Regions from separate parts of the Promicromonospora sp. NPDC057138 genome, predicted to be linked through region 1. Evidence: riboswitches for the same ligand, from Rfam matches in the RefSeq annotation. Region 1 holds a riboswitch; each other region holds the start of a gene.
What was found. A riboswitch is a leader RNA that binds a small molecule or an ion and turns the genes downstream of it on or off. The one in region 1 is predicted to bind S-adenosylmethionine.
Positions count from the first base shown of each region.

Region 2: it holds a riboswitch for S-adenosylmethionine, as region 1 does, so the genes downstream of both, metE (5-methyltetrahydropteroyltriglutamate--homocysteine S-methyltransferase) here and ACFT2C_RS19505 (LLM class flavin-dependent oxidoreductase) in region 1, are expected to answer to the same signal.
Region 3: it holds a riboswitch for S-adenosylmethionine, as region 1 does, so the genes downstream of both, ACFT2C_RS26280 (aminotransferase class V-fold PLP-dependent enzyme) here and ACFT2C_RS19505 (LLM class flavin-dependent oxidoreductase) in region 1, are expected to answer to the same signal.

Region 1 is NZ_JBHUUX010000040.1:14,383-21,779, reverse strand. It holds gene ACFT2C_RS19515 (LacI family DNA-binding transcriptional regulator) at 1-860, shown strand, start outside; gene ACFT2C_RS19510 (GH92 family glycosyl hydrolase) at 857-4,099, shown strand; SAM riboswitch class IV at 4,441-4,552, shown strand; gene ACFT2C_RS19505 (LLM class flavin-dependent oxidoreductase) at 4,941-6,101, shown strand; gene ACFT2C_RS19500 (rhodanese-like domain-containing protein) at 6,165-6,530, shown strand; gene ACFT2C_RS19495 (O-acetylhomoserine aminocarboxypropyltransferase/cysteine synthase family protein) at 6,527-7,397, shown strand, end outside.
Region 2 is NZ_JBHUUX010000070.1:20,819-28,215, forward strand. It holds gene ACFT2C_RS24960 (M16 family metallopeptidase) at 1-934, opposite strand, end outside; gene ACFT2C_RS24965 (tetratricopeptide repeat protein) at 931-2,343, opposite strand; gene ACFT2C_RS24970 (GNAT family N-acetyltransferase) at 2,472-2,936, shown strand; gene ACFT2C_RS24975 (MFS transporter) at 3,134-4,387, shown strand; gene ACFT2C_RS24980 (hypothetical protein) at 4,639-5,391, shown strand; SAM riboswitch class I at 5,643-5,746, shown strand; gene metE (5-methyltetrahydropteroyltriglutamate--homocysteine S-methyltransferase) at 5,755-7,397, shown strand, end outside.
Region 3 is NZ_JBHUUX010000081.1:15,442-22,838, forward strand. It holds gene ACFT2C_RS26255 (MBL fold metallo-hydrolase) at 1-396, opposite strand, end outside; gene ACFT2C_RS26260 (glycoside hydrolase family 3 N-terminal domain-containing protein) at 548-3,064, shown strand; gene ACFT2C_RS26265 (O-succinylhomoserine sulfhydrylase) at 3,091-4,356, opposite strand; gene ACFT2C_RS26270 (rhodanese-like domain-containing protein) at 4,353-4,802, opposite strand; gene ACFT2C_RS26275 (phosphotransferase) at 4,991-5,788, shown strand; SAM riboswitch class IV at 5,833-5,945, shown strand; gene ACFT2C_RS26280 (aminotransferase class V-fold PLP-dependent enzyme) at 5,977-7,395, shown strand.

The DNA of each region.
Region 1 (7,397 bases):
TCGGCGGGCGCCGGGCCGACACGGTAGGGCTGGTCGTCGCGCGCCCCGCTCGGACGCTGGGTGTCGAGCCGTTCTTCGCCCAGCTGGTCTCGGGGCTGCAGGCGCGGCTGTCCACCGACCTCGTGGCCCTCCAGCTGCTCGTGGTCGAGGACGTGTCCGCCGAGCTCGACGTCTACCGGCGCTGGGCGGCCGAGCGGCGCACCGACGGCGTCGTCGTGCTCGACCTCGAGCAGGACGACCCGCGCCCCGAGGAGCTGGTGCGGATGGGCCTGCCCGCCGTGCTGGTCGGCGGCGACGGCACGCCGGGACCCGTGCCCGCCGTGTTCGCCGACGACCACGCCGCGATGACCGCGCTCGCGGAGCACCTGGCCGGTCTCGGGCACGTGCGCGTCGGCCACGTCGGTGGCATCCCCGCCTACGTGCACTCCGCGCGGCGGGTCTCGGCCCTGCACGACGCCGGGGCGCGGCTCGGCATGCACGTCACGACAGTGCCGACGGACTTCTCGCAGGACGAGGCCGCGGCAGCCACCAGGGCCCTGCTGGCCCGCGACGAGAGGCCCACCGCCATCGTCTACGACTCCGACGTCGCCGCGCTCGCGGGCGTCACCGTACTGGCCGAGGCCGGGCTGGGCGTGCCCAGCGACATCTCGGTCGCCTCCTTCGACGACTCCGAGCTGGTGCGCCTCGCGCACCCGCCGCTCACCGCGATGACGCGGGACACCTTCGAGCTCGGCGAGCTCGTCGCGCAGACCGTGCTGTCGCTCGTCCGCGGCCAGAGCGTGCCCGACGTCGTCCGCGCGCCGACGCCCGAGCTGACCGTGCGCGGCAGCACGGGCCGGGTCCCTCAGGGGGCGGCGTGACGGGGCCGGCGCACGTCCCGGCGGGCCGGCCCGGCGTCGGCCTGACCGGTCCGGACGCGCGGCGGATCACTCACGACGGCGCGGGCCGCACCGTGGTGCTCGACGGCCTGGACGTCCCGGTCGAGGCCGGCGTCACCCTGCGCTACGCGCTCCTGCCCGTGCTCGACGACGAGCTCACCTACCGCTCGACCTACGTCGCGGTCGACCTGCTGCTCGACGACGGGACGTGGCTGCTGCAGACGGAGCCCGGGCGCGCGCTGACCGACCAGCACGGGATGCCCGCGACCGCCGTCGGGCAAGGAGAGGCGCGGATCCTGGTGCCCGACCACTGGAACGTGGTCCGCGTGGACCTGGACGCCGTGGCCGAGCTGGCGCCCGGACGGCGCGTGCGCGCGGCCGCCGTCGTGACGGCGCCCCCGGACGGCGGGCGCGCCGAGGTGTGGCTCGACGGGGTGACGGTCGGGCCGCGCCCGGCGGGGGCGGCGGGTGGCCGCACGGACCTCGTCGACACCCGGCGGGGGACCCACTCCTCGGGCGCGTACTCCCGCGGCAACACCGTGCCCGCGGCCGCCGTGCCGAACGGGTTCACGATGTGGGTGCCGCTCACCGACGCGTCGTCGGACCGGTGGCTGTACTCGTGGGCCGCGCACAACGGGCCCGACAACCGCCCGCGCCTGCAGGGCGTCGGCATCTCGCACGAGCCGAGCCCGTGGATGGGGGACCGCGACCAGCTCGCATTCCACCTGGTCCCGGCCCTGCCGGGCGACGGCTCTGGCGAAGGCGCCGGCCCCGCCGAGGTGCCCGACGCCGGCCTCGCGGCCCGCGCCCTCGGCTTCTCGCACGACGACGAGACCGCCCGCCCGCACCTCTACTCCGTTGATCTCGACGGCGGCGCCCGCATGGCCGTCGCGGCGTCCGACCACGGCGGCGTCCTCCGGTTCACCTTCCCGCCCGGCGCCACCACCGGCCACCTGATCGTCGACGCCGTGAGCGACGCCGGCGCCGACGGCCCGCCCGTCGCGATCACCGTGCACGACGACGGCACGCTCACCGGCTGGAGCGACCACGGCAGCGCGCTCTCGGTGGGCCGCAGCCGGATGTACGTGGCGGGCCGGATCTCCCGGCCCGTCCTGCGCACCGGCCCGGCCCGCGGCCGGGACCACGCCACCTACGCGACCGTCGCGCTGGACCCGGCGGCTGGGCCGCAGGACGAGGCGGGCCGCACGGTCGAGGTGCGCGTGGCGACGTCGTACATCAGCGCGGACCTCGCCCAGCGCGCCCTGGAGCGCGAGGTGGCCGGGACCTTCGAGGAGGTCGCCGAGCGCGCCCGCGCGCAGTGGGAGGAGCGGCTCGGCGTGCTCGACGTGCAGGGCGCCACCCAGGAGCAGCAGGTCACGCTCTACTCGAACCTGTACCGGCTGAACCTGTACCCGTCCTCGTACACGGAGACCGGGGCCGACGGCGAGCCCGTGCACGCCTCGCCCGTCCTCGACGGCGCACCCGTCATTCCGGGTGAGATGTTCGTCAACCACGGCTTCTGGGACACCTACCGCACCTGCTGGCCCGCCTACGCGCTGCTCTACCCGGAGGTCGCCGCGCGGCTCGCCGACGGGTTCGTCCAGCAGTACCGCGAGGGCGGCTGGGTCGCGCGCTGGTCCTCGCCGGGCTACGCGGACCTGATGACCGGCACGTCGTCCGACGTCGCCTTCGCCGACCTCTACCTACGCGGCGTCCCCCTGCCCGACCCGCTCGCCACCTACGACGCGGGCTTGCGGGACGCGACGGCGCTGCCCACCCGGTCCGGCGTCGGACGCAAGGGCCAGGCCTTCGCGCTGACCCACGGCTGGGTGCCCCGCGACGTCGACGAGTCGGTGTCCTGGGGCCTGGAGGGCTACATCAACGACGCCGGGCTCGCCCGGATGGCGCAGGTGCTCGCGGACGCGCCCGGCACCCCGGACAGCCGGCGCCGCGCGCTGCGCGACGAGGCCGCCTACCTGCGGCAGAGCTCGCTCGGGTACGCCCACCTCTTCGACGCGGCCACCGGGTTCTTCCGGGGCCGCGGCCGGGACGGCTCGTTCGGCCCGGGCAGGTTCGACCCCGACGAGTGGGGCGGCGACTACACCGAGTCCGACGCCTGGAACTTCCTGTTCCACCCGGTGCACGACGGCGCGGGCCTGGCCGCCCTGCACGGCGGCCCCGACGGCCTCGCGCGGCTGCTGGAGAGGTTCTTCGCCACCCCCGAGCGGGCGGACAAGCCCGGGTCCTACGGGTCCGTGATCCACGAGATGGTCGAGGCGCGCGACGTGCGCCTGGGCCAGCTCGGCCAGTCCAACCAGGTCTCGCACCACATCCCGTACGTGTGGCTGTTCGCCGGCCGGCCGGACCGGACCCAGGAGACCGTGCGCGAGATCCTGGCGCGCCTGTGGACCGGCAGCGAGATCGGGCAGGGCTACCACGGCGACGAGGACAACGGCGAGATGTCGGCCTGGTACGTCCTCTCGGCGCTGGGGCTGTACCCGCTGGAGATCGGGTCGTCGCGCTGGGCCGTGGGCTCCCCGCTCTTCGAGCGGGCGGTGGTGCACCGGCCCGACGGCGACCTCGTGGTCGAGGCGCCGGGCGCGGCCGACCGCTGGTACGTGGCGGGGCTCGAGCTGTCCGACGCCGACGGCGCGGCCAGGGCGGTCACGTCGCCCTCGGTGGAGCACGGGGACCTGACCGGGGGAGCGACCCTGCGGTTCGCGCTCTCTGCAACACCGACGCGCTGGGGCGTGCCGGCGGCGTCGAGGTCGGGCGAGCAGCTGGGTGCTGGTGCTGGTGCGGCGCCCGCCGGGTTGTGGCAGCGGGCCGACGGCGGCTGGCGCGCTGCGGACGGCCCGCGTCCGCACCTGACGGACGGGGACCTGACGACGTCGGTCGAGGTGGCGGGAACGCTCGAGTGGCGGCCGACAGGCGAGGTCTCCGAGGGCGCGGTGCTGCGCGGCTACACCTTGACGTCGTCGGCAGCGGAAGGGTCAGCTGCGGGTGTGGGCGTTGGCGCGGGTGTGGATGGCCGGCCGCCGTCGGCCTGGCGCCTGGTCGCGGACGACGGGCGCGTGCTGGACGAGCGCTCCGGCGAGGAGTGGCCCTGGCCGGGCCAGCTGCGACCGTTCGTGCTGGACGAGCCCGTACCGCTCACGGGGCTCCGGCTGGAGCTCGGCGACGGTGGCGTGCTCGCGCAGGTGGAGCTGCTCGTCGCCTGAGCCGAGCTGCCATACTGCCGAGCTGCCGGGCCGGCTGCTGGTCGCATCGGCGCACGAGTTCGGTCAGTTGCACGGGAGGCTCTGTGACTTCGGTCCTTTGCTTCGAGATCGGTCAATCAACCGACCGATCTCGAAGCAAAGGACCGAAGTCACAAGGTGCCAGTGCGAAGGACCGAAGTCAGGGCCGGCCGCATCTCGCGACCAGGCCCGACCGCGAGTGCTGGTCCCGGCATGTGAGATCTGGGGACAGATCGTTGACTCCGATGAGTTCTATTCGTATCTTCTCTGGCATCGAAGCAAACAGCACTAATCCGACCGGAAAGGTGTAGTAAGTCTCGACAGGTCATGAGTTCCGACGCGAAGCCCCGGCTGGTCGGACGGCAACCCCCCGCGCGGGTGGGTGCCCCGGGTGAGGACCAGGTCCACCGCCGTCGGCGGATGACAACACGCGTCGCTCGCCGAAGGGCGAGCAGGTGAGGAGAACGACGATGACCCGGAGCGCTGCCCCCGCCGTCCACGTGCCCCTGCCGTCCTGGAACGCTCGCGCCCGGGCCTGTGCCGCCCCGCGCGAGAGCATGTGTTGCCTCCGTTCCTGTCGCTGACAGTGGCAGCACCGACGCGCTGACCGGCCACCGCCGGCCCGCCGCGTAGACCTCCTCTCGGCGTACCGCGCCGAGCCCCGGCCGTACCAGGCCCTCACGTCCTGACCGGACGTCCCTCGCCTGCCCTCCGGCAGCCCCGCTCCCGGGTGACCCAGCAACCGCCGTCGTGCACAGTCGTGCGCCGCCGGCCGGGTCCTCCGCGAGTGGTCACGCAGCCGCCGCTCGAACGGAGCCCCGCCGTGCCGTACCCGCCGCAGCCCCTGTCCTTCTCGTCCGCCCCGTCGTCCCGTCCCGTCGTGCTCGGCGTGGACCTCACCTCGGCCGGGGCCCGGCCGGGCGCCCACCGCGCCCGCGGCCCGATCCCGCCCCGCCCCTTCGACGGCGAGCGGTTCCTCCAGCTCGTCCGGGCCGCCGACCGCGGCCTGCTCGACCTCGTCACCCTCGACGAGGACTTCCTGCTGCACCCGGGGCGCGGCCAGGTGACCGGCCGGCTCGACACCGTCGTCGCCGCGGCCCGCGCCGCCCGGGTCACGGCGGGCGTCGGGCTGGTCGCCGCCGTCGACACGGTGCACGTCGAGGCGGCCCACGCCGCCGTCGCCCTCAGCAGCGTGGACCGCGCGAGCAGCGGCCGGGCGGGCTGGCAGGCCGTCCGGCAGACGGCGGTCCCCGAGCCCGACGAGGCGTGGTCCTCCCGGGTCGAGCTGGGCATCCAGTCGGTGAACCGGGTCTGGACGGGCCGCCCCGGCACCGGGTCGGGCGCCGTCGAGCTCGACGCCGAGGGCCGGTTCCGCGTGGACCACGACGGGATCCGCTTCGCCATCCGCGGCCGCCAGGCCGACGGCGGCGGGTCGTTGGCCCCGACCCGCCCGCCCGTCGTCGTGCGGGTGCGCTCCGCCGCGAGTGCCGCGCTGGCCGGGCGCACCGCGGACGTCGTGCGGATCGCCGTGACCGACGCCGCGCACGCGGTCCGGCTGCGGCGGCTCGTGCGGGACTCGGCCCTGGCCGCCGGGCGCGACCCCGAGGAGGTGCGCGTGCTCGCCGAGGTCTACGTCGTGCTCGCGGCCGAGCGGGCCAGTGCCCGGGCGCGGCTGGAGCTCGTCGAGGCGCTGGAGGGCACGGAGCCCGGGCGGGGCGCGTTCGTCGTCGCGGACACGCCGGACGAGCTGGCCGTCCTCCTGGCCGACTGGGCCGCCGCCGGCGCCGCCGACGGATTCCTGCTGCGCCCGGCCTCGCTCAGCTCGGACCTCGACGCGATCACCGGCCACCTCGTACCGGCCCTCCAGCGCGCGGGCCTGTTCCGCACCGAGCGGACCGCCCGGACGCTGCGCGCCTCGCTCGGGCTGCCCGACGCCGAGGCGGCGCCACGGTCGCTCCCCACCGGCCGGCTCCTGAGCGCCTGACCGGCCCGCGCCGTCCGGCACACGCACGTCCATCACGAAGAACCCACCCTGAGGAGAACATCCATGACCACTCCCGAGCTCCGGACGCCCGACGAAGCGGGCGCCAAGGTCGCCGGCGGCGCCCTGCTGATCGACGTCCGCTCGGCCGCCGGCCGGGCGTCGTCCGGGGAGATCCCCGGCGCCACGCTCGCCGACCGCGACAACCTCGACGCGCTGTTCGGGCCGTCCGAGAACCCGGCGATCACCCTCGACACACCCGTCGTGATCGTGTGCGGCTCGGTCAACGGCTCCGGCCCGGTCGCCGAGGCGCTCGCCGCGCGCGGCTACACCGACGTCTCGCACGTCGACGGCGGGTTCCCGGCCTGGAAGGAGGCCGGGCTGCCCGCGACCGAGGCCGAGCCGAGCACCGCACCGAGCGCCGCGCCATGACGGGGTTCGCCACCCGGCAGGTGCACGGGGACGCCGGGCGCGACGCCGGTGCGTCCGGCGCCCCCGCGCCCGGCCGCGTGACCCCGCGCGCCACGCCGGTCTACCTGACCGCCGGGTTCGAGTTCGAGGAGTGGGAGCAGGCCGGCGGCCACTTCGGCGCGGGCGAGGGCTACGCCTACACCCGCACCGGCAACCCGACCACCGCCGCGGTCGAGCGCCGGATCGCCGCGCTCGAAGGCGGTGCGGACGCGCTGTTCGTGGCCAGCGGCCAGGCGGCGGTCACCCTCGCGCTGCTCGGCCTGGTCTCGGCCGGCCAGCGCGTGCTCGCCGCCGCCAGCCTGTACGAGGGCACGCGCGGGCTGCTCCTGGAGAACCTGCCCCGGCTGGGCATCGAGGCCGACTTCGTCGACGCCGCCGCCGACCCGGCCGCCTGGGAGCGCGCGATCCGACCCGAGACCCGGGTGCTGTTCCTCGAGTCGATCCCGAACGCGCGCAACGACCTGCCCGACCTCGCCGCCGTGGCCGACGTCGCGCACGCCCACGGGCTGGCGCTCGTCGTCGACAACACGCTCGCCACGCCCTACCTGCTGCGCCCGATCGAGCACGGGGCCGACGTCGTGGTGCACTCCGCCAGCAAGTTCCTGGCGGGCCACGGGTCGGTGCTGGGCGGCGTCGTCGTCGACTCCGGGACGTTCGACCCGGCCGCTTCGGGCGGGCTGTACCCGCACCTGGTTGCGCCGTCGCGCACGGGCGGGCCGAGCGTGCCCCAGCGGCACGGCGGGCGGGCGCGCCTGGCGTACCTGCGCGAGACCGTGGCGCCGCGGTTCGGCCCCACGCCGTCCCCGCTGAACGCGTTCCTCGTGGGTC
Region 2 (7,397 bases), on a different contig from region 1:
TCCAGCCGCGCCGCAGGCGCGCCAGCGTGTCGACGAACGCCCCGACCGCGGCATCCTGCTTCTCGGGAAGTGCGTCGGCGTACAGCGTGATCGTGGCCGTCGAGCCGTCCAGCGGCGAGTAGTCGCTGTCCGCGGTGTAGGAGAAGCCGCCCTTCTGGCGAAGCTCGTCGAAGATCGCGCGCCGGGCAACCTCCGCGAACACCGTCGCTGCCGACGACCGGTCGACGACGGCGTCGAGGACGACGCCGCCCTCGTGCCCGACGAAGAACGCCGGCGTGTCGCCGAGCGCGTCGGACGGCTGGGGCGGGGCGATGCGCTCGCCTTGCGGCAGCCTGAGGTCGAGCCCCTGCGGCACCTCGCCCGTGGTGAGGAACAGCACTGCGTTGTCGCGGGTGAAGCGCGTCCGGGCCCACTCTTCGACCTCGTCGGCGCCCACCCGCCACACACCCAGCTCGTCGTAGCCGCTGAGCCCGTATCCCTGCGCGCCGTACCGCATCATGTTCATCGCCGTGAACGGACCGCCCCGGCGGCCCGCGGCCTCCGTACGCAAGATCTTCTTCTCCACCTCGAGCCGGGCAAGCGGCAAGTCGCGGAGCGACGCGCAGACGCTGTTGAGGTGTGTGACGACCTCGGCGGCCGTCCCGGTCGCGTGGAAGACGGTCCAGACCTGCTCTGTCTGGCCGTTGTGGTGCGCGCCGCTCAGGTTGTTCCGATAAAGAGCGAGGTGCTCGACCAGATGCGTGATACCCGCGGTCGAAAGCGTCTCGTCCGCCCGGCCGACACGGAACACGAGACCACCCGTGACGGGGCCCTCGCGGGGCGCGAACAGCGTGGGAATCCCGTCCACGGTGGTCCACGAGAGCAGATGGTCGAGGTGCGAGAGGTCGAAGGGCACAGCCGGCTCTCCGGCGTCGGCGGCGGGTCCCCCGGTCACCGGTTGCTCCTTCCGCCGGGCGCGCGGAGGAGCCGCGCGAGGCAGACCGCCGCGAAGACCGCCATCGCGCCGAAGAGCACGACGGCAAACGCGGCACCCCGATCGCCCTCAAGGGCGTCCGGGAGACTCAACGTTGTCAGAGCGACGCCGAAGAGCAGGGAGGCCACGTAGACCGCAACCGCTCCCGGGCCCGTACCCCGCTCCAGCGAGGGCGCGCCGGGTGGCGGCGGTCCACGGACAAGCCCCACGAGGAGGGCCACTCCGAGGGCCGCCCCTGCGGCGAACGCCACGGCCGCGAACACCCCTCTCAGATCGCCCCCGAGCGCGACTCCGATCATGAGCACGGTCATGACGCCCATGACCAGGATCCACACGATCAGGAGGAACCCGAGCACGACCGCTGCCGGCCGCGTCTCCCGTTCCGACGGCGCACCGGGTGGCGGCGGTACTGGTCCACCGAGCGCCTGCGCCCTGCTCCGCGCGTACCACTGCGCCTTGTCATCGAGATAGTCCCAGCCCGCCGAGACCGGATCGTCGCCCAACGCCCGGAAGTGCGGTGCTGCGTCGTCGTGCCGTTCGGCGAACGTGTACAGCAGGGCCAGCTCCGCGTGCACGGAGTCCGCGCCCGGCCCGGGCACGTGATCGGCGTGGAGCACCGAGGCTCGCGCGACCTCCCCGAGACGTTCGAGCGCCTCGTCGTCGAGGGTCTCACGGAGGCCGAGCCATCGCTCGATCTGGAGCGATGCGAGCAAGGCTCGGCTCGGCGAGCCGTCTGGAGCGTCGGATGCGCACTCGGCGACGAATGCCTCAGCCGCGTCCCACGAACCACCCCACTTCGGCACGACCTGCTGCAGGTAGGCCCGCTGGGCGCGGTAGTGGTGCGGCGAGAGCGCGGCGAGCCGGTCGTAGCGCCGGCGCGCCTCCGACTGGCCGAGCTCGAGGCCGCGAGCGGTGAGCAGGCGCGCCTCCCACGCGGGCACATGCTCCGGGTGGTCAACACAGACGTCGATGAGGATCTGCTCGGCCCTGACCAGCCACTCCCGGAACTCCTCGAACTTCTCGGCTACGACGTCCACGGCCCAGGTCCCGGTGCGGATCTCCCAGCTGATTCTCTCGTACCGGCGGGCGAGCAGCGTGCGGGCGAGCGGGTCGTCGGGTTCTGCGGCCACGGCCGCCTCCAGCATCTGCTCCGCGTCGCTCTCGTCCGCCACGAGCTCGAGGGCGAGCGCGAGCTCCTGCGGTCCGAGGGCGGAGAACGCCGCCGCTGCGGCGTCCCAGTCGCGCGAATCCACGGCCGCGCGAACGGGCGCGAGCTCCTGGTACCGGGACCAGGCGTCGAACGTCGGCAGGTCTCCCAGATCGTGGTGCGAGCGTGCCGACGCGTCGACGGCGCCCCCTGTACGGCTCATACGTTCCCCTGCGTCGCATGTCGGCCACCGTCCGGCGGCCCGAGCCGGCCCATCACAGCGGCCGACGAACGCTCCCCATGCTCCCAGGGCAGGCGCCGACCTGCTCGTCGGGCGGGTAGGCTCCCGGCGTGCTCAGCCCTGTCGCCTCCGACGACCTCGACGACCTGGCGGCGTTCCTCCGCGCCGCCGACCTGACGGTCGCCGCCTTGGCGGAGCCCGCCGTCCGCCTGTGGCTGGAGCGGGACGAGGCCGGGGCCGTCTCCGCGACCACCGGGTTCGAGCTCGGCGAGGACGGCGAGCACGCGCTGGTCCGCAGCGTCGCCGTCCGTCCGGACCTGCGTGGCACCGGCGACGGCCTGCGCCTGGCGCGCTTCGCCCTGGACCGCGCCGCCGACGCCGGCGCGCGCCAGGCCTGGCTGTTCTCCCGCCGGTCGGGCGGCTTCTGGCAGAAGCTGGGCTTCGAGCGCACGACGACGTCCGCGCTCGCCACCGCGCTGCCCCACGCCCACCAGGTGCGCCTGTTCCGCTGCACGGGACAGCTCGACCGGGAGGTCGCGTGGCGGCGCCCCCTGCGTGGTAGTTTCGCGGCGTGAGGTCTCCAGAGGCATCCAGGTTCGGGCTGCCGGTACTCCGGTAGCCCGAGATGCGCCTGTAGAGACCGCCGAGGCAGACCCAGGTCCGCCTCCCCCGCTCCCGCATTCGCGCGCGAGCCGGCGCCGTCCGCGCATCCGAAGGGCCCCGTAGTGCCGCCCAGGCCTACCCGTTCCCCTTTCTCCCTTCGGAGGCGTACATGCCTGTCCTGCTCTACGTGCTCGCCGTCGCGGTCTTCGCGCAAGGCACGTCGGAATTCGTCCTCGCCGGGCTCGTGCCCGGCATCTCCACCGGCCTCGGCATCTCCATCGCCCAGGCCGGCTACCTGACCTCCGGCTTCGCCGTCGGCATGGTCGTCGGCGCACCCCTGATGGCGGCCCTCGGACGCCGCCTGCCGCCGCGTTGGACCCTGTCCGCGAGCCTGGCGATCTTCGTCGCCGCGCACGTCGCGGGCGCGCTCACCGACCAGTTCGCGGTGCTGCTCGGCAGCCGGTTCGTCGCGGCCGTGGCCAACGCCGGGTTCCTCGCGGTCGCGCTGTCGACGGTTACCCTGATCGTCCCGGCGGGCAGGCAGGCCCGGGCGCTCGCCGCGATCCTCAGCGGCACGACGCTCGCCCTCATCGCCGGCGTCCCCGCCGGGGCGTTCCTGGGCGAGATCTGGGGCTGGCGCTCGGCGCTCTGGGCGATCGCCGGGGTGTCGGCGCTCGCCCTGGTCGCCGTCGCCGTCCTGACGCCGGGGCGGCCCGGCCCGCGTGCGCCGCACGTCGAGCCCCGAGCCGGGGCAGAGCCCCGCGCCCGTGTGGAGTCCGGAACCCAGCTGGAGCCCCACGCCCAGGTGGACCTTGGCAGTCGTGCATCGCACGCCCGGGTGGACCTGGCCGCCGAGCTCGGCACGCTCCGGTCGCCGGACCTGCTGCGGTACCTCGTGCTCGGGGTGCTGGTGAACGGCGCGACGTTCTGCGCGTTCACCTACCTGGCGCCGATCGTCACCGACGGCGCCGGGCTCGGCGCGTCGCTCGTGCCCGTCGTCCTGGCGCTGTTCGGGCTGGGGGCCTTCGCGGGCGTCTCCGCCGCGGGCCGCCTGGCCGACGCGCACGGGCACCTGGTCCTCGGGATCGGTGCCCCGGCTCTCGTCGCGGGCTGGGTCCTGTGGGCCGCTCTCGTGGCGAGCCCGTCCGCGGTGTGGATGCTCGCCCCGGTCCTGGGCGCGCTGTCGTTCGCTGTCGGCGGCACGCTGATCGCCCGCAGCATGGCGGCGGCCCACGGCGCCCCGACGATGGGCGGGGCGTTCTCGACAGTCGCACTGAACCTCGGCGCGCTGGTCGGGCCGGTGCTCGGCGGCCTAGCAATCGGCCCGCTCGGTCTCGCAGGCCCGCTAGCGGTCAGCGCGGCGCTGGCCGCCACCGCCGCGCTCTGGACCGCGCCCACCCCCGCTCGCCGCGCGGCACGTTGACCACAGCAGTTGCTGCCGGGCGGGGACCCCGTCTGGCAGCAACTGCTGTGGTCAACTGCAGGCAGCCGGGTCGGGGCGGCGAGCGGCGGCGGGAGTCATCAGATCTTTATCTGCCCGATTGCGCAGGGTGAAATCTTGACAGCGATGCCGAGACTCGAACAAAATATCCGTTCTGCGCGCATTGCGCGCCCATGCGCCCTCTAGGCGCATTCCACGATCTGTGCACTGGCGCACAGGGAAGGAAAGATCAGATGAAACTGGTCAACCGCAGATCGGCCGTCGGCCGGTTCGCCGTGGTGGTCCTCACGATCGCCGGGCTGCTGGGCGTCGCGTCCCCGGCGCAGGCCGCGGTCTACAACTCGTGCGACACCTTCGGCGAGTACACCCCGAACGACTGGACGGTCTACAACAACGTCTGGGGCAACCAGGGCAACAACTCGCAGTGCCTCACCGTCAACAGCCTGAACTCGTGGTACGTCGACTCGACCCAGTCCGGCGGGGGCATCAAGTCGTACCCGAACACCTCGGTCAGGCCGCGAACCCCCCTGTCACAGATGGCGAACGCGGGGTTCACGTACAACACGTCGTCGGCCCCCGCCTCCGGTGATGACTGGTGGAACTGGACGGCGGACCTCTGGTCCACGGGCAACCAGGACGAGATCATGATCTTCACCAGCTGGCACCCGGGCCCGGCCGGCGGCTGGGGCAGCCAGATCGCGAGCAACGTGACGATCGGCGGCGTCCTCTACGCATCGGTCTGGCAGGCCGACCCGGGCTGGAACGTCCTGCAGTTCATCCCCGCCAACGAGAACGACAGCGGCTACGTGGACGCCCTGGCGGTGTGGCGATGGGCCGCGGACAACGGCCGCCTGCGCAACACCGACTTCGACACCATGCAGTTCGGCATCGAGATCACCTCGACCAGCGGTCAGCAGAAGAGGTACTCGCTGAACGAGTACCACGCTTGGTGGACCAACACCTCCGGCGGCGGGTCCGGCATCTAGTCCAGCGGCGGCTGTGGTCCTGCCAACGCGCCAACCAGCAAGGGGCGCTCAGACAGCCCGCCTGTCCTAGTCCACTCTCCTGGGGAGGTCCGGATAATCCGGGCCTCCCCTCGGGCGTCGGTTGCATGATTCAGGCGTCAGTTGCACGATCGCGCTTGGCACACTCTTTCGCAGGATCGCGCGCGGAACCGACGACGTCCGAGGGGTGGACGGTTTTCCGACCGCATCGCGGGCATGCTTACGATCCAGTCTCATCATCCAGAGCGGTCGAGAGTCCTGGCTCAACGACACCGCAGCAACCTACCTCCGGAGCGCCAATTCCGGGGCAAGGTGCTAACGCCAGGTCCGATGGAGCTGATACGCATGGCAGTCAACACGCACCTCCCCCACGCCACGATCCTGGGCTACCCGCGCATCGGCCGACGTCGCGAGCTCAAGCGCGCCGTCGAGTCCTTCTGGGCCGGACGCACCACCGCCGACGAGCTGGAAGCCACCGCCGGCGACCTGCGGATCGGCACCGCACGGCACCTCGCCGCGCTAGGCCTGGACGCCGGCGCGGCCGCCGTCCCCGGCTCGTTCTCCTTCTACGACCAGGTGCTCGACGCCGTCGCCCTGCTGGGCGCCGTGCCCGACCGGTTCCGGGACCTGGTGCCCGCCGGTGATCCCGCGCTCTCCCTGGAGGGCTACTTCACGCTGGCCCGCGGTGAGGGCGACAAGCCGCCGCTCGAGATGACCAAGTGGTTCGACACCAACTACCACTACCTGGTCCCGGAGATCGGGCCGGACACCCCCATCGGGTTCGTGGACGACCGCCTGGTGCGCCAGTTCACCGAGCTCGCCTTGCCCGCGGACGGCGGCCAGGCCGTCGTGACCCGCCCGGTCCTGGTGGGCCCGGTGACGTTCCTGCTGCTCAGCAAGGCGGCCGACGGCGCCCCCGACGGCTTCCGCCCGCTCGACCGGCTCGACGACGTCGTCGCCGCGTACGCCGGCGTGCTGCGCGCACTGGCCGCCGCGGGCGCGCCCTGGGTGCAGCTCGACGAGCCCGCCCTGGTCACCGACCTGCTCGACGTCCCCTTCGACGAGGTGGCCGACGCCGTCCGCCGGGCGTACGCGACTCTCGCCACCGGCCTCTCCCCCGTTCCCGGCCCGGACGCCGCGGACGGCGCAGCCGAGCGTCCCGCGATCCTGGTGACCGCCCCGTACGGCGACCTGCGCAGCGAGGCCGGCGACGGCCTGGCGCTGCTGGCCGGCACCGACGTCGAGGCGATTGCGATCGACCTGGTGCGCGGCGCCGTGCCCGAGGGCCCGGTCGCCGGGCTGGAGACCAAGACCCTGGTCGCCGGCGTCATCGACGGGCACAACATCTGGCGCGCGGACCTCGACGCGCGGCTGGCCACGCTGGAGGGCCTGTCGGCGCTCGGTGCGGGCGCGGTCGCCGTCGGCACCTCGACGTCGCTCCTGCACGTGCCGCACGACGTCGCCGACGAGCCGCGCCTGGACGCCGGCCTGAAGTCGTGGCTCGCGTTCGCCGACCAGAAGGTCGCCGAGGTCGTCACGCTGGCGACGGGGCTGACGGCGGGTCGGACGGCGGTCGCCGAGGCACTGGCGGAGTCCACGGAAGCGGTACGGTCGCGCGCCGAGGCGCCCGGCGTCGTCGTGCCCGAGGTGCGGGACCGCACCGCGGCGCTGACCGCCGCCGACGTCGAGCGCGCGCCGTACGCGGAGCGTGCCGCCGCGCAGCAGGCGCGGCTCGACCTGCCGCCGCTGCCCACGACCACCATCGGCTCGTTCCCGCAGACGGCGGAGATCCGGCGCACGCGGGCGTCCTGGGTCCGGGGCGAGCTGTCCGACGCCGAGTACACGGCGGCCATGCGCGCCGAGATCGCGAGCACCGTCGCGCTCCAGGAGGAGCTGGGCCTGGACGTGCTGGTGCACGGCGAGCCCGAGCGGAACGACATGGTGCAGTACTTCGCCGAGCAGCTCGACGGGTTCGCGACCACCGTGCA
Region 3 (7,397 bases), on a different contig from region 1:
GGTGTCGCCGGTGAGGACTGCGGAGGACAACCCGTCGGACACCGCGAAGCACACCGAGTCCGCGGTGTGTCCCGGCGTCGCCAGCACCTCGATGCGCAGGCCGGCGACGGCCAGCACCTCGCCGTCGGCCAGCGGCTCGACGGCCGCGCCGTCCGCCCCGCCGCTCCGGCTGAACTCGGGGAGGGCACCCCGCGACGGTGCCCCGGTCAGCTCGCGGAACCGCGCCAGCCCGCCGGTGTGGTCGGCGTGCCGGTGGGTGACGAGCACCAGCTCGACCGGACCGGCGTCGGCCAGCGCGGCCAGGTGCGGCTCCAGCAGCGGTCCGGGGTCTACCACCACGCAGCCCGGCGCGCCGGGAGCGCGCAGCACGTACGACCGGGTTCCGTCGAGAGTCATCGGGCCGGGGTTGTCTGCGCGGAGCATCCTCGCAAAGGGCGCAACAGGGCTCACCGGACCACCTTATCCAGCGGTCGACAGCGCTTGTGCTGTGGCGCACTCCGGTGTGTGATCGGTAAATCACCTCCCAGTGTCGAGAGGAATCCCCAGGATGTCCGCCCTTCCCGGCGTCGCGCAGCACCTCCACGCCCGCAGAGCTCCAGCACTCCTCGCCGCGACGGCACTCGCCGTCAGCGTCCTCGTGCCCACCTCCTCCGCGGCCGCCGACACCGCCCGGGGCGCGGCCGCGGACACTGCCGCCGGCGCCACGGCCGCGGACGCCGAGGCGCTCGTGAGCGCGGGACCCGTCGTCCTCGTCGAGGACGGTGACACGGCGGTCGTCACCATCTCGGTCCAGGCCGCCGACGGCGGCGCCCTCGCCGGGCCGGTCACCGTCGGCTGGCGCACGGGTTTCGGCACGGCCACCGCCGACGCCGACTACGACGCCGGCTCGGGCACCGTCGAGTTCGCGGCGGGCACGCCGTCGGGTGCCGCGCGGACCATCGAGATCCGGACCCGGGAGTCGGAGGCGGGCGAGACGGCGGAGACCGTCCCGGTGACCCTGGAGTCGCGGGACGCCGAGGTCTCGGAGGGCCCCACCGTCGTCGTGCGGGCGCACGACCTGCCCTACCTCGACGAGCGCCTGTCGACCGAGGAGCGCGTCGCGGACCTCGTGAGCCGCATGACGCTGGCGGAGAAGGTCGGGCAGATGACCCAGGCGGAGCGCGGGAGCGTCACGGGCGACCCGGCAGTCGTCACCGAGCTCGGGCTCGGCTCGATCCTCAGCGGCGGCGGCTCCACGCCCGCCGAGAACACGCCGGAGGGCTGGGCCGACGCGATCGACGGCTTCCAGAGGCAGGCGCTGGCGACGCGGCTGCAGATCCCGCTGATCTACGGCGTCGACTCCGTGCACGGGCACGGCAACCTGGACGGCGCGACGATCCTGCCGCACAACATCGGGCTCGGCGCCACGCGCGACCCGCTGCTCGTGGCGAAGGCGGAGCACATGGTCGCCACCGAGACCCGCGCGACCGGCATCCCCTGGACGTTCGCGCCCTGCCTGTGCGTGGTGCGCGACGACCGCTGGGGCCGCACCTACGAGTCGTTCGGGGAGCACCCGGCGCTGGCGACCGTGCTCGGCACGGCGGCGATCGCCGGGTTCCAGGGCAAGCGCCTGGACAGCGGCAAGTCCGTGCTCGCGACGGCCAAGCACTTCGTGGCCGACGGCGACACCGCCTACGGCACCGGCGAGGGCGAGTACACGGTGGACCAGGGCATCACCGAGCAGAGCCGCGCGCACGTCGAGGCCGTGGACCTGCCGCCGTACGCGGCGGCTGTCGCGGCCGGCGTCGGCTCGGTCATGCCGAGCTTCTCCAGCATGGACTGGACCGACGACGGCCTGGGCAACCCCGTGAAGATGCACGCCAACGGCGAGCTGATCAACGGGTGGCTCAAGGACGACCACGGGTTCGACGGCTTCGTCATCAGTGACTGGCAGGGCATCCACCAGATCCCGCCGCTCGCCGACGACTCGCCCACCACCGCGCAGATCGTCACCGGCGTCAACGCGGGCATCGACATGTTCATGGAGCCGTCGCAGTTCGAGCGGTTCCACACGCGGCTCGTCGCCGCCGTGCAGGCCGGCGAGGTGACCGAGGAGCGCATCGACGACGCCGTCTCCCGGATCCTGGCCGCGAAGTTCGAGCTGGGCCTGTTCGAGGAACCCTTCGCGGACCGGTCCCACGCCGACGAGATCGGCTCGGCCGACCACCGGTCGCTCGCCCGCAAGGCGGTGGCCGAGTCCCAGGTGCTGCTGAAGAACGACGGCGCCGCGCTGCCGCTGGACACCGACGCGAGCGTGTACGTCGCGGGTCGCAACGCCGACGACCTGGGCAACCAGGCCGGCGGCTGGACCGGCACCTGGCAGGGCTTCTCGGGCGACGTCACCGAGGGGACCACGATCCTCGAGGGCATCCAGGCTGCGGCCGACGACGTCACGTACAGCGAGGACGCCTCCGCGCCGACCGACGGGGCCGACGTCGGCATCGTCGTCGTGGGGGAGACGCCGTACGCCGAGGGGTTCGGCGACGTCGGCGGGCCCGAGTGGGCCTGGGACCCGGCCGACGGCGGGGTGCCGCGCGAGGAGAAGTCGATGGCGCTGCAGCCCGGCGACGTCGAGGTCGTCGAGAAGGTCTGCGCGGAGATCGAGACCTGCGTGGTCCTGGTGGTGTCCGGGCGGCCGCAGCTCCTCACCGAACAGCTCGGCTCGATCGACGCGCTCGTCGCCTCGTGGCTGCCGGGCACCGAGGGCGACGGGGTCGCGGACGTGCTGTTCGGTGAACGGCACTTCACGGGCCGGCTGCCCGTCTCGTGGCCGCGGTCCGCCGACGACCCGGTCGTCAACGTCGGCGACGAGGACTACGACCCGCTGTTCCCCTTCGGCTGGGGCCTGTCGACGGGCGGCCGCACCTCGACCCTCGACGAGCGCCGGCTCGACCTCCAGGACGCTGTTCTCGACCCGGCCCAGGGCGTCCCGCCGCAGGCCGCAAAGGCATTAGCAACCTCCGACGTGGCCTTGCTACAGGGCCACGAACCCCGAGCCCGCCACATCCTGAATGCGGCGAGGTAGAACCAGGGTTCTACCTCGCCCCAGTTCTACCGCGCGGAGGCGAGGGCCTGTTCGACGTCCTCGATCAGGTCCCGGGTGTCCTCCAGGCCTACCGACAGGCGGACCGTCGTCTCCGTGATGCCGACGGCGGTCCGGCCCGCGGCACCGAGCTTGCGATGCGTCGTGGTCGCGGGGTGCGTGATCAGGGACTTGGCGTCGCCGAGGTTGTTCGAGATGTCGATCACCTGGAGCGCGTCGAGGAACGCGAAGGTCCGCTTCTTGGCCGTCTCCGCATCGGTGCCCTCGGGGACGGCGAGATCGAACGTGACGACCGTGCCGCCGCCGCTCATCTGGGCCCGCGCGAGGTCGGCCTGCGGGTGGGAGTCGAGGAACGGATACCGCACAGCGCCCACGCCCGGCAGCGCCTCCAGCGCGTTCGCGACGGTGAGCGCGCTCGCGCCCTGCGCCGCGATGCGCACCGGAAGCGTCTCCAGGCCCTTGACCAGGGTCCACGCGTTGAACGGCGACAGCGACGGCCCGGTGTTGCGGATGAACGTCTGCACGGGCCCGGTCACGTACTCGGACGAGCCGAGGATCGCTCCGCCCAGCACCCGCCCCTGCCCGTCGATGTGCTTGGTCGCCGAGTAGACGACGACGTCGGCGCCCAGCTCCAGCGGCTTCTGCAGCAGCGGGGTGGCGAACACGTTGTCCAGTACGACGGTCGCCCCGGCGGCGTGCGCGAGGCCGACGACGGCGCGGACGTCGACGATGTCCTGCATCGGGTTGGACGGCGTCTCGAAGAACACCACGTCCGCGGGCGTCGCGAGCGCCTCCTCCCACTGGGACAGCACGTGCCCGTCCACGTAGTCGGTACGCACGCCCCACTTCTTGAAGATCTCCTCGAAGATCACCACGGTGGACCCGAACAGGGCCCGGGCCGCCACGATCCGCGAGCCTGACTGCACGAGCGCGGCCAGCGACGTGAACACCGCCGACATGCCGGTCGCCGTCGCGTAGCAGGCCTCCGCACCCTCCAGCAGGCGCAGGCGCTCCTCGAACGTGTGGACCGTCGGGTTGCCGTAGCGCGAGTAGACGAACCGGTCGATGTCGCCGGCGAACGCCGCCTCGGCCTCGGAGGCCGTGTCGTAGACGTAGCCCTGGGTGAGGAACAGCGCCTCGCCCGTCTCCTGGAACTCGCTGCGCTGGTGCCCGCCGCGCACGGCGAGGGTCGCGGGGCGGACGCCGCGGGGCAGCGGCTTGCGGCCGGACCCGCCAGGAGTCGCGTCGGGCGGGAACGCTCCGGTGACGGTCACTTGGCGGCCTCCGTCCAGGGCAGACCCGCGACCTTCCAGCCCTCCTGGTCGCGGACGCCGTCGGCTCCCGGCGCGCCCTCGAAGCCCTCCAGCACGTTGTACGACGGCGCGATGCCGGCCGCCGTGGCGAGCCGCGCCGCGCCGATCGAGCGCTGGCCGGACCGGCAGAGGAAGACGACAGGGCCGCCGGTGACGCCCGCCGCCTTGAGCTCCTCCAGGAACCCGGTGTTGGGGCGGCCGCCGGCCCGCACCCACTCGGCGAAGACCGGCTGCTTGTCGAGCGTCGCCGTGTCGGGGACGCCGATCGTGCGCCACTCGCCGTCGGTGCGGACGTCGACGAGGGCGGCGCCCGGGTCGCCGGCGAGGAGGTCCCAGGCCTGCTGGGGCGTGATGTCGCCGGCGTAGCCGACGGCGGGGCGGGCTTCGAGGTGCGCGGGATCGCTCATGGTGGTCCTCCATCGGTCGTGGCGGTAGCACCCTTGTCCGTCCGCGCCGCGGGGGCGGGAACGCTGGGTTGCTGCGGCGTCGTCGTGCCACGTCACTCGGCCGCTCGGGATGGTCGCTGTCGATCGTACGACATCGCGTCCGGTGGGTGGGATGCCGTCTCGTACGCTGGTCGGGCTAGGGTCTGGGTGTGGACGAGGCTGTGGACGAAGCTGTGGACGAGCAGGAGCTGACCGGCGGCAACACCACCGCCGTCGTCCGGATCGGCGACACCGTGCACCGCGCGGCGGGCCCCTGGACGCCCACGATCCAGAGGCTGCTCGACCATGTCCGGGCCGGCGGGCTGACCGAGGTTCCCGAGCCGCTCGGCCTGGACGCCCAGGGCCGCGAGGTCGTCTCGTACCTGCCCGGCGACGTACCTGGCTGGCCCGCCCCGGAGTGGCTCTGGTCGACCCGCGTCCTGGCCGACGCCGGCCGGCTCCTGCGGCGCTTCCACGACGCCACGGTCGGCTTCGCCCTGTCCGACGCCGAATGGCGCCTGCCGGCGGCCGAGCCCGCCGAGGTGATCTGCCACAACGACGCGGCGCCCTACAACATGGTCTTCCGGGACGGCCGGCCCGTGGGCCTGATCGACGTCGACACCGCCTCGCCAGGCCCGCGGATCCTGGACCTGGCGTATCTCGCCTACCGGCTCGCCCCGCTCTCGAGCGACGCCTTCGCGGGGGCCGCGTACGACGTCGGACACCTGGACCCGATGGCGCGGCTCGACGCGCTGACCAGTGCCTACGGGATGCCGTACGCGCGCGCCGAGGTGCTGGCCGCGATGGTGGACAAGCTGCGCGACCTGGCCGCCTGGTCCGAGGCCAGGGCGGACGACGGCGCCTCGGCTGACCTGCGAGAGCACGCCGCGATGTACCGCGCGGACGCGGACCGGATCGCACGCCTCATCTCACGGCCGGACCGACCAGATCGTGAGACCAGTATCTGAGACGCGCGTTGACAGCGGTCTTGCCGCACCACAGGATGACCTCAGGTCATGAGCGCCAGCGCGAAGCCCCGGCTCGCTGGCCGGCAACCCTCCTCCGCGGTGGGGTGCCCCGGGTGACGACCTGGCCGCGGGCAGCCGCACGCGGCAAGCGCGGGGGACCCTCCCCCAGGACTGTGCTGGAGGACGCCATGTCTGCAACCACTCTCACCCGTGTCGCCGCGGTGACCGACGTCGCCCCGCTGCGCCCCGTCGTCGGCGGCGCGACGCTCGTCCCGCTCGTGGACGGCAGCCGGGTCCCGTACGCCAACCTCGACGTCGCGGCGTCGGCCCCGGCCCTGCAGGCCGTCGCCGACCGCGTCACCCAGGTGCTGCCCCTGTACGCCAGCGTGCACCGCGGCGCGGGGTACCTCTCCCAGGTGAGCACGGCACTCTACGAGACCGCCCGCCGCACCGTCGGCGCGTTCGTCGGCGCCCGCGAGGACGACCTGACGATCATCACGCGGAACACCACCGACTCGCTGAACCTGCTGGCCGGCTGCGTGCCCGCGCAGCCCGACGGCGAGCCGGGCCGCGTGCTCGTGCTCGACGTCGAGCACCACGCGAACCTGCTGCCCTGGCAGCGCGGCACGGACGCGACTGTGCTGACCGGCGGCGCGACCGTGGCCGAGACGCTCGCCCAGATCCGCGAGGAGCTGGCCGACGCCGCCGCGACCCGGCCGATCGCCCTCCTCGCCCTCACCGGCGCCTCCAACGTGACCGGGGAGTCGCTCCCGGTCGACAAGATCGTCGCCATCGCCCACGAGTACGGCGCCCGCGTGGTGCTCGACGGCGCTCAGCTCGTGCCGCACCGCCGCATCTCGCTGGAGTCGACCGGCGTCGACTACCTGGCCTTCTCCGGGCACAAGACCTACGCGCCGTTCGGCGCGGGTGCCCTGGTGGGCCGCCGCGACTGGCTCGACGCCGGCACGCCGTACCTCGCGGGCGGCGGCGCCGTGCGGCGCGTGCGCGTGGCGGGTACTGACTGGCACGAGGGCCCCGCCCGGCACGAGGCCGGCTCGCCCAACGTGATCGGCGCCGTCGCCCTGGCGGCCGCGTGCGAGGAGCTCGCGGCGCTCGACCCCGCCGACGTCGCGGCCCACGAGAACGCGCTGCGCCGCCGCCTCGTGGCGGGGCTGGAGGCCATCGACCGGGTCGAGGTCGTGCGCGTCTGGGCCGACGCCGTCGACCCCGTGGGTGTCGTGACCTTCACCGTGACCGGCTACGACCCAGGCCTGGTGGCCGCCTACCTGTCCGCGGAGCACGGCATCGGCGTGCGGGACGGCCGCTTCTGCGCGCACCCGCTGCTCGGCCGCCTCGGGTTCGACGCCGGGGCGGTGCGCGCCTCGGTCGGCGTCGGCACCGCGGGCGAAGAGGTGGAGCGCCTGATCGCCGCCGTCGGCAAGCTGGTGGCCGAGGGTCCGCAGGCCGGCTACGACGTCGTCGACGGGCTGTGGGTCGTGACCGACGACCCGCGCCCCGTCCCCGAGGGCTCCGGCCTCGCGGGTCTCCTGGCGACGGCGGCCCTGGGCTTCGACGAGGCCTTCGGCTGCCTCCCGGACGAGGCCTGACT